Regions from separate parts of the Paenibacillus sp. FSL R7-0128 genome, predicted to be linked through region 2. Evidence: predicted binding sites of a transcription regulator. Region 2 holds the regulator's gene; each other region holds the start of a gene.
The links. The regulator Rex, encoded in region 2, represses fermentation and respiration genes when NADH is low (regulators of the CRP and FNR family bind a similar motif). The targets are predictions, from matches to a motif close to TTGTGAAATATTTCACAA.
Positions count from the first base shown of each region.

Region 1: a site for Rex is predicted at 1,290-1,307, ahead of NST26_RS12705 (DUF1641 domain-containing protein). Genes of this name have one in related genera too.
Region 3: a site for Rex is predicted at 2,414-2,431, ahead of adhE (bifunctional acetaldehyde-CoA/alcohol dehydrogenase). Genes of this name have one in related genera too.
Region 4: a site for Rex is predicted at 1,277-1,294, ahead of qoxA (cytochrome aa3 quinol oxidase subunit II). Genes of this name have one in related genera too.

Region 1 covers NZ_JBBOCD010000001.1:3,129,725-3,133,069, reverse strand. The annotation lists gene NST26_RS12710 (NAD(P)/FAD-dependent oxidoreductase) at 1-742, opposite strand, end outside; gene NST26_RS12705 (DUF1641 domain-containing protein) at 774-1,211, opposite strand; gene NST26_RS12700 (nitroreductase family protein) at 1,535-2,152, shown strand; gene NST26_RS12695 (hypothetical protein) at 2,225-2,848, opposite strand.
Region 2 covers NZ_JBBOCD010000001.1:4,876,266-4,879,610, forward strand. The annotation lists gene NST26_RS20535 (amidohydrolase) at 1-1,213, opposite strand, end outside; gene NST26_RS20540 (redox-sensing transcriptional repressor Rex) at 1,203-1,853, opposite strand; gene dinG (ATP-dependent DNA helicase DinG) at 2,003-3,345, opposite strand, start outside.
Region 3 covers NZ_JBBOCD010000001.1:5,119,163-5,122,507, forward strand. The annotation lists gene adhE (bifunctional acetaldehyde-CoA/alcohol dehydrogenase) at 1-2,338, opposite strand, end outside; gene NST26_RS21740 (ABC transporter substrate-binding protein) at 2,876-3,345, opposite strand, start outside.
Region 4 covers NZ_JBBOCD010000001.1:1,007,115-1,010,459, forward strand. The annotation lists gene qoxA (cytochrome aa3 quinol oxidase subunit II) at 1-1,010, opposite strand, end outside; gene NST26_RS04150 (polysaccharide deacetylase family protein) at 1,510-2,664, shown strand; gene NST26_RS04155 (TetR/AcrR family transcriptional regulator) at 2,791-3,345, opposite strand, start outside.

The sequences.
Region 1 (3,345 bases), 1.7 Mb from region 2:
CAATCTGCTGCCCATCCTTGAGATCAATCTTATTATCGGCCACCTTCGTAACCGGAAGACCCGTCAGGAATTGCACCCCGCGCTTCTCCAGGCTGGCTGTAGCGCGCTCAATCAGATGATCCGGCAGGACAGGGAGAATCTTCGGACCCGCTTCAACAAGCAGAAGCTTGATCTCAGCAGGATTCACTCCATATTGCTTCGTCAGCTTAGGCAGAATATCGGCAATTTCGCCTACCAGCTCTACGCCAGTCAGTCCGCCGCCGCCGATCAGAATCGTTGCATCTGCTGCGTTGCGGGTTTTGGAGTAGTCACGAATCCGGTCTTCAATATGACGGCGGATCCGCAGCGCATCTGCTGCTGATTTCAGCACCATGCTGTATTCTTCAAGTCCCGGAATACCAAAGTATGCGGTGGTGCTGCCCAGACCGACAACGAGAGCATCATAGGTCAGCATGACGCCGTCCGAGAGAATAACCTGCTTGTTATCCGGGGAGAACGAATTGACCTTGGCGATTTTCAGATCAATATCTTTACCGGCGAACAGCTTCGCCAGCGGCATGGCAACCGCCTGTTCAGACGCACTGCCCGCTGCAAGCCGGTGCAATTCCGTAATAATCTGATGTGTAGGATACTGATTGACTACTGTTATTTTGGCTTCCGCTTTGCTCATATATTTACGAATGGTTAAGGCACTAAGCAGGCCGCCGTAGCCTGCACCTAGGATCACTATATGTTTTGACATGATAATTCCTCCATCATTAAGTATTACGGGCTTATTTGCCCGATTGACGTTCACCGCTGACCTGCAGATAGGCATTCATGAACCGGAGAGCCTTCTGTACCTGCGGGTCCTTGATCATCTTCATCATGCCGAACAGGCTGACTGTTTCGCTGCTTGCTTCCGCGCGGTCTTTCGCTTCAATAACAGTAGCCGCCAGATTCTTGGCAGTGCCCACCACAGGACCCGCCATTTCCTTAATCGCACCGACTGTATCATTCTTAAGTACTTCATCCGTGGCAACCGACTGCACAAAATCTAGTGATTTGGACAATACACTGACCATTTGTGTGATCTGCGGCAGCTGCTCTACCAAAAGAATCAGAGATTGCTGCACCTCCGGCTTCAAAAGCTCTTTCAGCACATCCTCTCTAGGAAGAGCTGCTTCTGGTATTTCTTGTTCAGGCAGGGTTTGGGTAACGGTTTCTGACATATCGAAGTCTCCTTTTACAAATCGTATTCTTGCACAATGACATCCAGGTGAAACTATGTGACTATTATAACACTCTCTTTGTTATTATTGTCACAATCTTTTTACCTTTGCAACCTATTTTTGTGATTATTATCACTTCATCATCGGTTTTATCGAACCCAGTCGTTTAATCAGGTTAAATTTACAAATTATTATGTTTTTCCTCATTGACGTATACAAAGAGTCGTGATATCTTAAGCAAGTAACTAAATGTAAGTTTATTAATTAATATCAGCAATTGATTATTACTAAGCAGCATACATATTAGATGGAGGTAATGACTTATGAGTACTTTTTCCGAATTGGTGCAGTCCCGCAGATCGGCTAATAATTTCGTGGAAGGTGTTACCATTCCGCAGAGTGAGCTCGAAGAGATGTTCTCCCTGGCACGTCTGGCTCCCTCGGCTTATAATCTTCAACACACCCATTATAAGGTGATCAGCGATGACAACGTAAAGGAAGCCATCCGCAAGGACGCGTATGGCCAATACAAGATTCACACCGCTTCTGCTGTTATTGTGGTGCTGGGTGACAAAAATGCCTACCTGCAGGCTCCAGAAATCTATAGCGGGCTTAAGCTGCTGGGAGCGATGAGCGAGGATGCATACGAGCAAACCATTCAATCTATCAACGATGCTTATACCGGGAATGATGCGTTCCAGCGGGATGAAGCGATCCGCAATGCTTCTCTGTCGGCGATGCAGTTCATGCTGATTGCCAAGGATAAGGGCTGGGATACCTGCCCGATGATCGGCTTTGATCCGGAGGCTGTGAAGGCTACCCTCCGTCTCGGCGACCATATGGTTCCGGTGATGCTGATTACGATCGGCAAGGATAACCAGCACAAGATCAGACCGCGTGGTTATCGCAAGCCGGTCAATGAGTTTGTTGAATTCATCTAATAAAAAGGGTCTTCCGGCTACTATGCCGAAAGACCCTTGTCTATATCATCCTGCCGTATTCTCAATCCATACTCACCGCGCATACTGCAAAATCGCCACAGCCGCACGCTCCTGCCGCTCTACATCCGTGCTGTTCAAGGCTGCCTTCAGGACAGCCAGCGCCTGCGCTACTGTAGCTTCATCCACCTGAACCGGACAGGCCCCGGCGGCACTTCCGCTATCCCCGGCCTGATTCTCTAGCCAAAGATCCATTCGGGCTGCGGGCAGCACTCCTGAATAGGCAGTTATTCTGCTGTCAGAGGCAAGCAGCCCTGCTACAGCCGGATTAACCGCAGCGAGTGGCAGACTCTTCAGCCAGGTGACACCGCGCCGGTGGGCTGTACTATCCTCTGCGCCGCTGTGCCGGGTATCATAGAAGTAATCGCCAAGGTCCCCGAGATACACCCATTCTTCATCGGCGATCAGCACATAATCCCCATCCTGCATCGCATTGACGAAGGTATCCAGAGTATGGGTTGCACCCTCCAGCTCCTGCCCGTGATAGCCGGCGGCAGCCAGCTTGCTGATGATCTCTTCTCTGCTATGCTTCTCCAGATCTCCCGTACCGGGATAGCCTGCACATATATAATTATCCTCCAAAAAGGACTTCAGCAGCCCGCTGCCGAGTTCCTCAAGCTTCATTGCATACAAGCTCATTTCCGTTTCCTTTCCCTCCAGGCAAAGCTGCCGGAGTCTACGCAGCATTGAAACCATCCTTTTCATTATACAGCAAAGGCAGCGGGATTTGAATTCGGCAGATTCTAAGGAAAACGCAGAATAATAGCGCTTACAAGACCTTTTTCCAAACAGGAAGTGCAAATTTAAAAATTTCGGCTTTTTACTATTGCCCGCACGGACGGTATAATTCAGATATCAGCTCAAGGAAACAGACACTGCAGGAAGAACGTAAGCCAGGACAGAATCTCCGGCAGCTAATCTTAAGCAGCGCTCCTCCTTGTGACTGAGACTATATCTTTGATCCTGACATTCCCGCCTGAAGTGAGTCCCTGCACGAAACGGTATGAGCTTCTTAAAGCTCACAGGCTTCACAATCCATCCTATCGTGGTTAGCGGATCAGTTTTGAGCAGTTTGAATGTGCAGGATAGGCAAATATACTGCCGCCTCGGACCATTTCTACCCGGCTGAGTACAAA
Region 2 (3,345 bases):
CCTGCTGGCCGTTCACCCATACATGCTCTACATCCTTGGCACTTGCCGAATATACGGCATGGGAGAGCAGATCGGTATGCGGCAGCAGATGAGGCTGGTCAATATCAAGTGCGATGAAGTCGGCCTTCATTCCTGCTGCAAGCCGGCCCACCCCGCTTAGGAAAATAGACTGCGCCCCATACTCCGTAGCCATCAGAAGCGCCTCAGGAGCCGGTACCGCTGTAGGATCACCGCTTACGCCCTTGTGGATCAGAGCCGCCAGCCGCATCTCTTCGAACATATCCAGATTGTTGTTGCTCGCCGCACCGTCTGTCCCCAGAGAGACCTTAACCCCGGCTCTCAGCAGCTCAGGAACACGGGCTACCCCGCTGGCCAGCTTCAGGTTACTACCGGGGTTATGCGACACGCCAACGTTATGGCGGGCCAGGATCCCGATCTCTTCATCGTTCAGATGAACCCCGTGGGCAATGAGCGAAGGACGGGTGAACATCCCGAGCTTCTCCAGATGCGCGACCGGACGCAGGCCGTAGTCGGCCACGTTCTGTTCCACTTCATGGCGCGTCTCGGACATATGGGTGTGTATTGGCAGGTCTAGATCATGGGCAGCCTGCACAAACTTCATGAAAAACTCTGGAGGACAGGTGTACGGGGCGTGCGGTGAGAGCATGGTCGTAATTCTGCCGTCAGCCTTGCCGTGCCAGTTACGGGCAAAAGCAATCGCCTCAGCAAGCTTCGCTTGCTGTACCTCTTCCGGGCACAGCCCAATTACGCCGCGCATCAGCACAGCACGAATACCGGACTGCTCCGTTACTTCCGCTACCCGGTCCATATGATCATACATATCGAGGAAGGTGGTTGTGCCGCCCTTCAGCATTTCCAGTACAGACAACGAGGTTCCCCAATATACATCATCACCAGTGAATTTCTCTTCCATCGGCCACATCTTCTCCTGCAGCCAAGTCTGAAGCACCATATCGTCGCCGTATCCGCGCAGCAGTGACATGGCCGTATGCCCATGGGTATTGACCAGACCCGGCATGAACAGCAGACGGCTGCCGTCTATGACCTGTGCACCATCCTCCACTACCGGCTCAGCTTCACCTATGTAAGTAATCAGATCATTCTCCAGGGACATGTACCCGCTCAGTACCGGCTTGTCACTGCCCGGAACCAGGAAGTGCCCATTCTTGATTATCGTGATCTTACTGCTCATCTTCAGCCTCATCCTTTCCATCATGCAAATAATAGGCCAAGCTCTGCAGATCTGTGGTGAAATCTGCGGCATGAATCCGGATATTGGCAGGCGTCTTGAGAATAACCGGTGCGAAGTTCAGAATCGCTTCGATACCGGAATCCACAAGAATATCGGCTACGTTCTGGGCTTCGCTGTCAGGCACGGTAATAATCCCGATCCGGATGCCCTGCGAGCGGATGGTACTGCTTAGCTCCTCCATCGGCTGCACAACCAGCGAGTTGATCTGCTGGCCCACCTTCGGCGGGTAGGCATCGAAGATGGCAGTAATCTTCATCGTATCCTTCAAGTAAGCGTTGTAGTTAGACAAAGCATGACCGAGGTTACCGGCTCCAACCAGTGCAACATTAATTTGCTGGTCAAGCTTCAGGATATGGCGGATCTTCTCAATCAGATAAGATACATCATAGCCGATGCCTTTTCTGCCAAAATCACCGAAATAAGCCAAATCCTTACGGATCTGGGCGGGATTTAGGTCAAGCTTCTGGCCCAGCTCCTGAGAAGAGACTGTGGAGATTTCACGTTTTTGGAGATCGTTCAGGAAACGCAGGTACACTGGGAGCCTGCGCACGACGGCCTCCGATATTTTATCCGATTTCATGTATTCTCCTCCTTAAAAGTTTTGTTAGCCTACACTTCATTCCGTACAATTATAGCAACCGTGCCCCGCCGCCTGCCGGAGTGGCAGGACAGGCGGGAACGGATCTTCAGGATAATCATGACTTATTAATAATAGCAATAGCAGATGAATTAGGAAACCCCGCCGTCATCCAGCCATTCGGCAATTCTCGGGACCATCTGCTCGGTGAGCATATGCTCCATCTTGGGACCGGGGAGCGAGTACAGAAAGTACTTTCCGTAATGCGATTCAATCACTCTGGTATCGTACACAATTACGATGCCCCGGTCCTGCGCCGTGCGGACCAGCCGCCCGAAGCCCTGCTTGAAGCGGATGACAGCCTGCGGCACGGACAGCTTCATGAACGGATTCTTCTTCTGTGCCTGAAGCAGCTCTGACTTCGCTTCTGCCAGCGGGTGATTCGGCGGCTGGAACGGCAGTCTGACAATCGCCAGGCAGGTCAATGCTTCTCCAGGGATATCCACCCCTTCCCAGAAGCTGCTGGTACCCAGCAAGACCGAAGCCGGGCTGTCCTGGAAGCGGCGGATCAGCTTGCTCCGGCTGCCGCCTTCCACACCTTGTCCGAGTACCGCGATATCCTGTGAGGCAAGTGCCTCCTTCAGCGGTTCATACACCTGGCGCAGCATCTTGTAGGAGGTGAACAGCACCAGCATCCGCCCCCGTGTTGTTACAGCTGTCTCAGCAAGGGAGTGCACGAGGGTGTCCACAAAGCGGGCATCCCCAATACTCCCCTTGACGCTCGGGAAGTCCCGCGGAATGACCAGGAGAGCCTGCTCACGATACTTGAATGGCGACGGAAGCAGTGCAGTCATCAGACGCCGCTGCTCTGCAGCCTCGCCAAGACCCAGGTTATCAATCATGAACTGGAAGGATTTATCCACGGATAAGGTGGCCGAGGTCAGGATAATGCTCTTCTTCTTATCGAAGAACAGCTCCCTGAGCTGGGTGCTGACATCTACAGGAACAGCATACATTTGCAGCGACTTGCCCTTATAATTACCGCTTCCCTCCAGCCAATACACGATATTCTCATCGTTCAGACTCATGAAGAAGCGGATCTGCTCTCTAATGGATGCCAGATCCTTGAATAACCCGCCGATATCGGTCACAAGACTGTCTGAGGAGGATTGGCTGTCCGTGTCACGCATCTCACTGAGCATTTTGTCGCCCTTGCGGATGATATCGCTCAGACTGAGGTTCAGTGTATTCTCAAGGGCAGCCAGCTCCTCCCAATCCTTCGGCTTCTTGCCCGGCTGCAGGCGTGCCACCAGCTGGCCTGCTTCACCGGCCCCTGCATCGCTGCGCTCGGGCAGCAGGCTGAAGAGCCGGTCGCTGAGCGCATCCCAGGACTCCTTCACCGTCAGCAGATCGGGATAGATCCGGTCGATCACGCCGCTCCATTCGGAAGCCTGCTCACTGCCCGAAGACTGCAGACTCTGGCGGAGGGCAGGCA
Region 3 (3,345 bases), 240 kb from region 2:
CGTCAGCTACAAAGTGCGAATATTTAGGGAACGAAGCGAACTTCGTAGGTTTCTTGGCATTGTAACGGATGACATGCGGCATCAGGATCGCATTGGTACGGCCGTGTGCAGTGTGATACTGTCCGCCCCATTTGTGTGCCAAGCTGTGGTTAATCCCCAGGAATGCGTTGGCAAAGGCCATACCGGCAAGCGTCGAAGCATTGTGCATTTTCTCACGGGCCAGCTTGTCACCTTGCAGTGCGGATTTCTCCAGCCACTGGAACACCAGTTGGATGGCTTTGATTGCCAGACCATCGGTATAGTCACTGGCCATTACAGATACATAAGCTTCGATAGCATGTGTCAATACGTCCATTCCTGTATCGGCAACTGCAGTCTTAGGCAAGCTGTAGACAAACTCAGGGTCAATAATTGCTACGTCTGGAGTCAGCTCATAGTCAGCGAGCGGATACTTGGTATTATTGCCTGTTGTCTTGTCTGTGATAACTGCGAACGATGTTACTTCAGAACCTGTACCCGAAGTGGTTGGAATGGCAACGAATTTCGCTTTGTTGCCGAGCTTAGGGAATTTGTATACCCGTTTGCGGATATCCATGAACTTCTGTTTCAGGCCGTTGAAGTCTGCATCCGGATGTTCGTAGAACAGCCACATGCCCTTGGCAGCATCCATTGGGGAACCACCGCCGAGTGCGATGATGCAGTCCGGCTGGAATCTGTTCATCATAGCTGTACCTTTTTCTACAGTAGTAGTCGATGGATCCGGTTCAACTTCCGAGAACACTTCGATCGCTACAGGAGTCTGGCGCTGACGCAGATAGTGCTCAACTCTTTCAACATATCCCAGTTTAACCATTACAGGGTCAGTGATGATAGCAACGCGTGTGATATCAGGCATTTTGGCCAGGTACTGAGTGGCTCCCTTTTCGAAGTAAATCTTGTCAGGTACTTTAAACCATTGCATATTCACGGTACGACGATTCACCCTTTTCACGTTGATCAGATTGATTGCAGTGACGTTCTGCGATACCGAGTTGCGTCCGTAAGATCCGCAGCCCAGTGTCAATGAAGGGATATTAGTGTTGTAAATGTCGCCGATTGCGCCGTGTGTGGATGGCGAGTTGACGAGAATACGTCCGGTCTGCAGACGGTTGGAGAACTTCATGATTACTTCTTCGTTGTTGGAATGGATAGCCGAGCTGTGGCCCATGCCGCCAAATTCAACGATTTGAGCTGCGCGCTCGATACCCTGGTCAGCATTCTTCACTTTGTAGCAAGCCAGAACCGGGCTCAGCTTCTCAGCGGACAATGGATATTTAGTACCTACACCTTCAAGCTCAGCTACCAGGATCTTCGTTCCGGCAGGAACCTGAATACCGCACATTTCAGCGATCTTCACAGCGGATTGGCCAACGATAGCCGGGTTAACTGCACATTTCTCTACGTTCATTGCGCCGCTGGTCAGCTTAGCTGCTTCTTCTTTGTTCACAAAGTAACAGCCGTTTGCAATCATTTTCTTTTTCACTTGATCGAAGATAGCTTCTTCAATGATAACTGCCTGCTCGGAAGCACAGATCATACCATTATCAAAAGTCTTCGACAGGATAAGGTCTGTTACAGCCTGATCAATATCAGCACTCTTCTCAATGAAGGCAGGCACGTTACCAGGACCTACGCCGAGTGCCGGTTTGCCGCAGCTGTAAGCTGCCTTGACCATTGCCGATCCGCCGGTTGCCAGAATCAGTGCAACGTCCGGATTGTTCATCAGTGCGTTTGTTTTGTCCATCGTAGGAAGCTCAATCCATTGGATGAAGTTCTCAGGTGCGCCTGCTGCTACGCCTGCATCATGCAGAATTTTGGCTGCTGCCGCACTGCACTCTTGCGCTGACGGGTGGAAACCGAATATAATAGGGTTACGTGTCTTAGCGGAAATCAAAGCTTTAAACATCGTGGTGGATGTTGGATTGGTTACCGGTGTGATACCCATAATGATTCCGACTGGTTCAGCAATCTTCTGGAAGCTGTCATAAGCGTTATCCTCAATAACGCCTACAGTCTTGTCGTACTTAATACCGTGCCAGATATATTCAGTGGAGAAGATGTTCTTTGTAATTTTGTCTTCGTATACTCCGCGTCCTGTTTCTTCAACAGCCAGTTTTGCCAGGTACATATGCTTGTCGAGTCCGGCCAGCGCCATTGCATGAACGATTGTGTTTGTCTGCTCTTGATCCAGGCCCATGAACGCTTCGTGGGCTTTCTTTGCTTTATCCACCAAAACCTGAATATACTCTTCAGCGGTGGTTTGTTTCACTTGGGCGGCGACTTCGTTTTTAACTGCCATCTCCCTCGTCCTCCTGTCAATTTTTAGGTTGTTTCTTTCTATACATTTATCTTAGCACATCCTTTTCACCTTGTATAGTGAAATCTTTCACAAAGTATAAAGTTTTTTTTGAGTTGTTTTCAAAGCGCTTTCATTCGATCATATACTAGTGTTTTTACCATATTATATGTAATATTTAATTGAAATTTGTCTATTCTGCGAACGCAATACGATAGTCTGCAGCGTTGATAGCCCATCTTGCCTTGCAATGCCGGTTGGGCTTCGGGAATTTTGCTCATGAATGCCAAGCTATCACTTCGGTTCATCCGTCGCTCTTCTACAGACTCACTCTGACGATGAATATAAATATAAATTTCTGCCAAGTGGAAACGGCTTTGCCGTCCTTTTAAAGGACGGTACCGTTTCAGCGAGAAATAGAAGGATAAGTTATCGTGTGCAACCTATAAATTCTTATATTTTTATAAAAAAAGAGACAGCATCTCTGCTGTCCCCCCCTTATTCATCTCTTCCCCTAAGTCTAGAAAGAGACATCCCAGGCTACTCCACCTTAATGGTATCGAAAAATTTCTTCTGTACGGTTGCGGCTGCTGCATCAAGCTGGGCCTTGGAGTCCGTGCCTTCCTTGGCGAACAGCTCCTGAATGACATTGGACATGGTTGCATAGTAGTCCTGGGTATTGTACTGCGCCTCAGGTTTGCCGTCGAGCAGAGCCATAATATCTGTATTGTATTGATAGACAATATCAGAGTATTTGTCATACACTGCTTTGGTCTTCTTGCCGAAGTCGGAATCGGCAGCATAGTAATCAAGAAGCGGCGGAATGAAGTATTTGCCGTCCGCCTTGCGCTGCTGCAGAATGGCATCGAGCGCTTCCAGACCTTTATCCGAGAAATAGTCGAAGGTAATATAACGGAAGGCCATCTCCTGCTCATCCTTGCTGGCATTAGGGTTGATGACCAGATAGTCGCCGCCGAGAACACCGGTATGCTTGCCGCCCTTCTCAGCCG
Region 4 (3,345 bases), 3.9 Mb from region 2:
CCTTCATGTGTGCTTTCATCGACAGGGGAGCTTGGCAGCGGCTGATCGACTTCCGGATCAGGCTTGCTGTCGAATTCCGTTCCGCTGGACGGCTCGGGAGACGGATGAATTTCCTTGTTATCCTGATGCTCCGGATTGCCGTTGTCCATATCCATTTCCTTGCCGCCGCCGCTCATATGATCTCCGTGATTTCCCGGAGGAGGGCTGAACTCCAGATGGGTGGAGGAATACGTTTTGCGTCCGAGGTAATCCGTGGCCAGCAGGCCTTTGAATTCTTCCTCCGTCAGCTTAGGTGCAGTTTCCTTCACTTCCTTCACCCAGTCCTCGTAACCTTTGTTACTCAGAACAAGTGCTTCGAATTCCATGTGGGCGAAGCCTTTACCGCTGAAGTTAGCATTCTTTCCGATATAAGAGCCTTCCGTATCAGCGGAGAGATGAAGCGTTGTCAGCATGTCGCTCATGGCGTACTTTTGACCGGCAAGCTGTGGAATCCAAAGACTGGTAATGGTGCCGAATGAGTACATTCTGAATTCTACCGCACGATGCACCGGCATATTCACGTAGTTCACCGTCTCGATCCCTTCCTCAGGGTAGCTGAAATGCCATTTCCAGTTGGAGGAGGAAGCATAGATGACCAGCGGAGTCTGATCTTTATAATCCGCAGCCACATTCTCCACTTCGTTTGTCGTCTTGACGGTTACAACAGACAGGAAGGCTACGATAATGATCGGGATAATAATCCAGATCGCCTCAAGGACTACATTGCCTTCCTCGTGCTTTGGAATGTAACCCTCATTACTCTTCTTCGCACGGTATTTCACCAATACAAAGATGTATAGGATGTAGACAACTGCCAGAACACCAAGCATTACAATAATTGAGAGGATAATGGTGTCAGATAACGTTCTGGCAGACGGCCCCTTCGGGTTCAGAACAGCGATCGAGCTGCATCCCGGCAGGAGAAGGATCAGGCTTAGAAACAGAGCGTATAACGGTCCCTTTTTTTTCATATAGAACTCCTTCCTTCAATACTACTTTTCATTCGCCGTTCATTAACGGAAGTACATTGATCTGTATCTATAGTAAGAACTACTTACCCATAATGCAAAATACATATTTTGTATAAATATATAAAATAGACCTTAAAAATGGCGAACAAGTTAAATATGTGTGATCAAATTGTTACAACTCCCTAAGGGTATGATAAAGATCACTGTAGTGGCGCACTTTAGCTAATTTTAAGGTTGTTCAATTTTTGTTCAAAATTCCGATATTGTTATTAAATTTGTCACAATTATTCTGTGCCAAAAACCGCTGATTTAACCGTGTAACGCCTGCTGTGACAGCATTCGACGAGAATTGCGTGCTTTCTGAAAATAATGGCGAACCCTCATTTATCATTGCATAAGAGTAACAATTTCTTAGCTTGCGGTTACAATCTCTCAAATTACGTTGAAAGTATATATGATAAAGTGATAGACAAATATACATAGATTGGAGACTGCTGCTGTGCGCATCAAGAAAATTCTGCTCTTATTCATGTCTTTATTCCTAATTATGGGGCTTGTGCAGGTCCCGGCTAACGCTAAAGGTAATAGCACTATTCTTAAACTCGGAGTCAACGATAAATTAAGCAAGGTTGAAGCTGTATCCGTAAAAGGCACCTATTATGTACCGCTGCGCGCGCTTGCGGATGAGCTGAAATGGACCCTTACCGGCCTGACGGACGGGATTCACGTAGCCGGCGGGACAGGTTCGCTTACCCTGCTGAGCAAGGACGGAGGTGCGGTACTGAAGGATGGGACTGCCGTGCCTATGAGCACTTTCGTACAGGACGGCAAACTCATGGCTCCGCTGAAGCTCAGCGGTTACCTCGGGTATAGCATTTCCTATGCGGGAGATAAATATTTACTTCGTGTGAAGGACGGCTCGGCGCAGCTTACCGATGCAGCCTTCACCGATAAATATGCTGCCGAGCTGAAGCCGGAGGCTCCGGTAGCTCCAACGAATCCAGCGACTCCGGTTACACCAACTGAGCCGGGCAAGCCGGGCCGGACCGTATACCTGACCTTCGACGATGGCCCGTCAGCCACGACTGGCGACCTGCTGGACATCCTCCGTAAATATGACGTACAGGCAACCTTCTTCATGCTGGGGAACAACATGAATCAGCATCCCGCCCAGGTGAAGCGGACTGCGAAAGAAGGCCATGGCTTAGCGCTGCATGGCGTGACCCACCGCCAGGAGAAGTTCTATGCTTCACCGGCAGCGGCGCTTGCCGAGATGTCGGGGGCCAATGCGACACTGAAGAAGCTGACGGGAGCCAGCACCACCTTGATCCGTACGCCATACGGAAGCAAGCCGTATTTCACCAAGTCCTTCAGGGATAAAGTCCTGACGCAGGGATATCATCTCTGGGACTGGAACGTGGATTCCTATGACTGGAAATACAAACAGAACAGCGACAGAATCTATAACACCGTGATGGATCAGGTGAACAAGCTGAAGGCGTCCAAGACCAATCCGGTCATTCTGATGCATGACCAGAAGGCTACACTCAAGGTGCTGCCGCGTATTCTGGAGAAGCTGAAGAAGGATGGTTATACCTTCAAGCTCATTACGAAGGATATGGAGCCGCTCAATTTCTGGAAGGATAAACGCTGATCCGTAAGGGTTAATAGAGAAGAGCAAGCTGCAGGGTAACCTGCGGGCTTGCTCTTTTTTTGGCGAGAATCTATATGTTGTGGGGTTATTTGGCGTGCAGAGGTATAGAGAAATCACTGGTTCTGTCTACTTGTACAGATATTGCACCAGCATATGAACCAGCTCTGACTTCAGCCGGTCCACGGTGATCCGCTGGGGGGAGAAGGAGATGAAGTCGACAATAGCGCTCACAGACTCAAACACAATGATCGAAGCTGCCTCCGTATCCCCGGTCTTCAGCTCGTCTTGCCCCATCTGGAGATAGGTAAGCGTTTTGAGTCGGCCGGTCTCGTACTGGGCATCCATCAACTGTTTGATGGCCTCATCGCTGTGATACATAATGCTTAGATCCTTATGGTATCCGATAAAAGCCTTATGCGAGAGCAGAAGCGTGTCTATCAGATGCAGGATCAGGTCCGTACGTTCAATCGTATTGAAATTAATTTCTGACATTGAATCATCGATTCTGGCGAGCAGCTCATCCCCGTACATGTGGAGCACCTCAATGAATACGGCTCTTTTATCCACGAAATAGGAGTAGAAGCTCCCGGTCGAGACCCCGGCGGCGGCTGCAATCTCCTTGGTATTCGTCTGATAGAAGCCCTTGTCCGAGAATAGCTTCATCGCGGCCCGGATAATGGC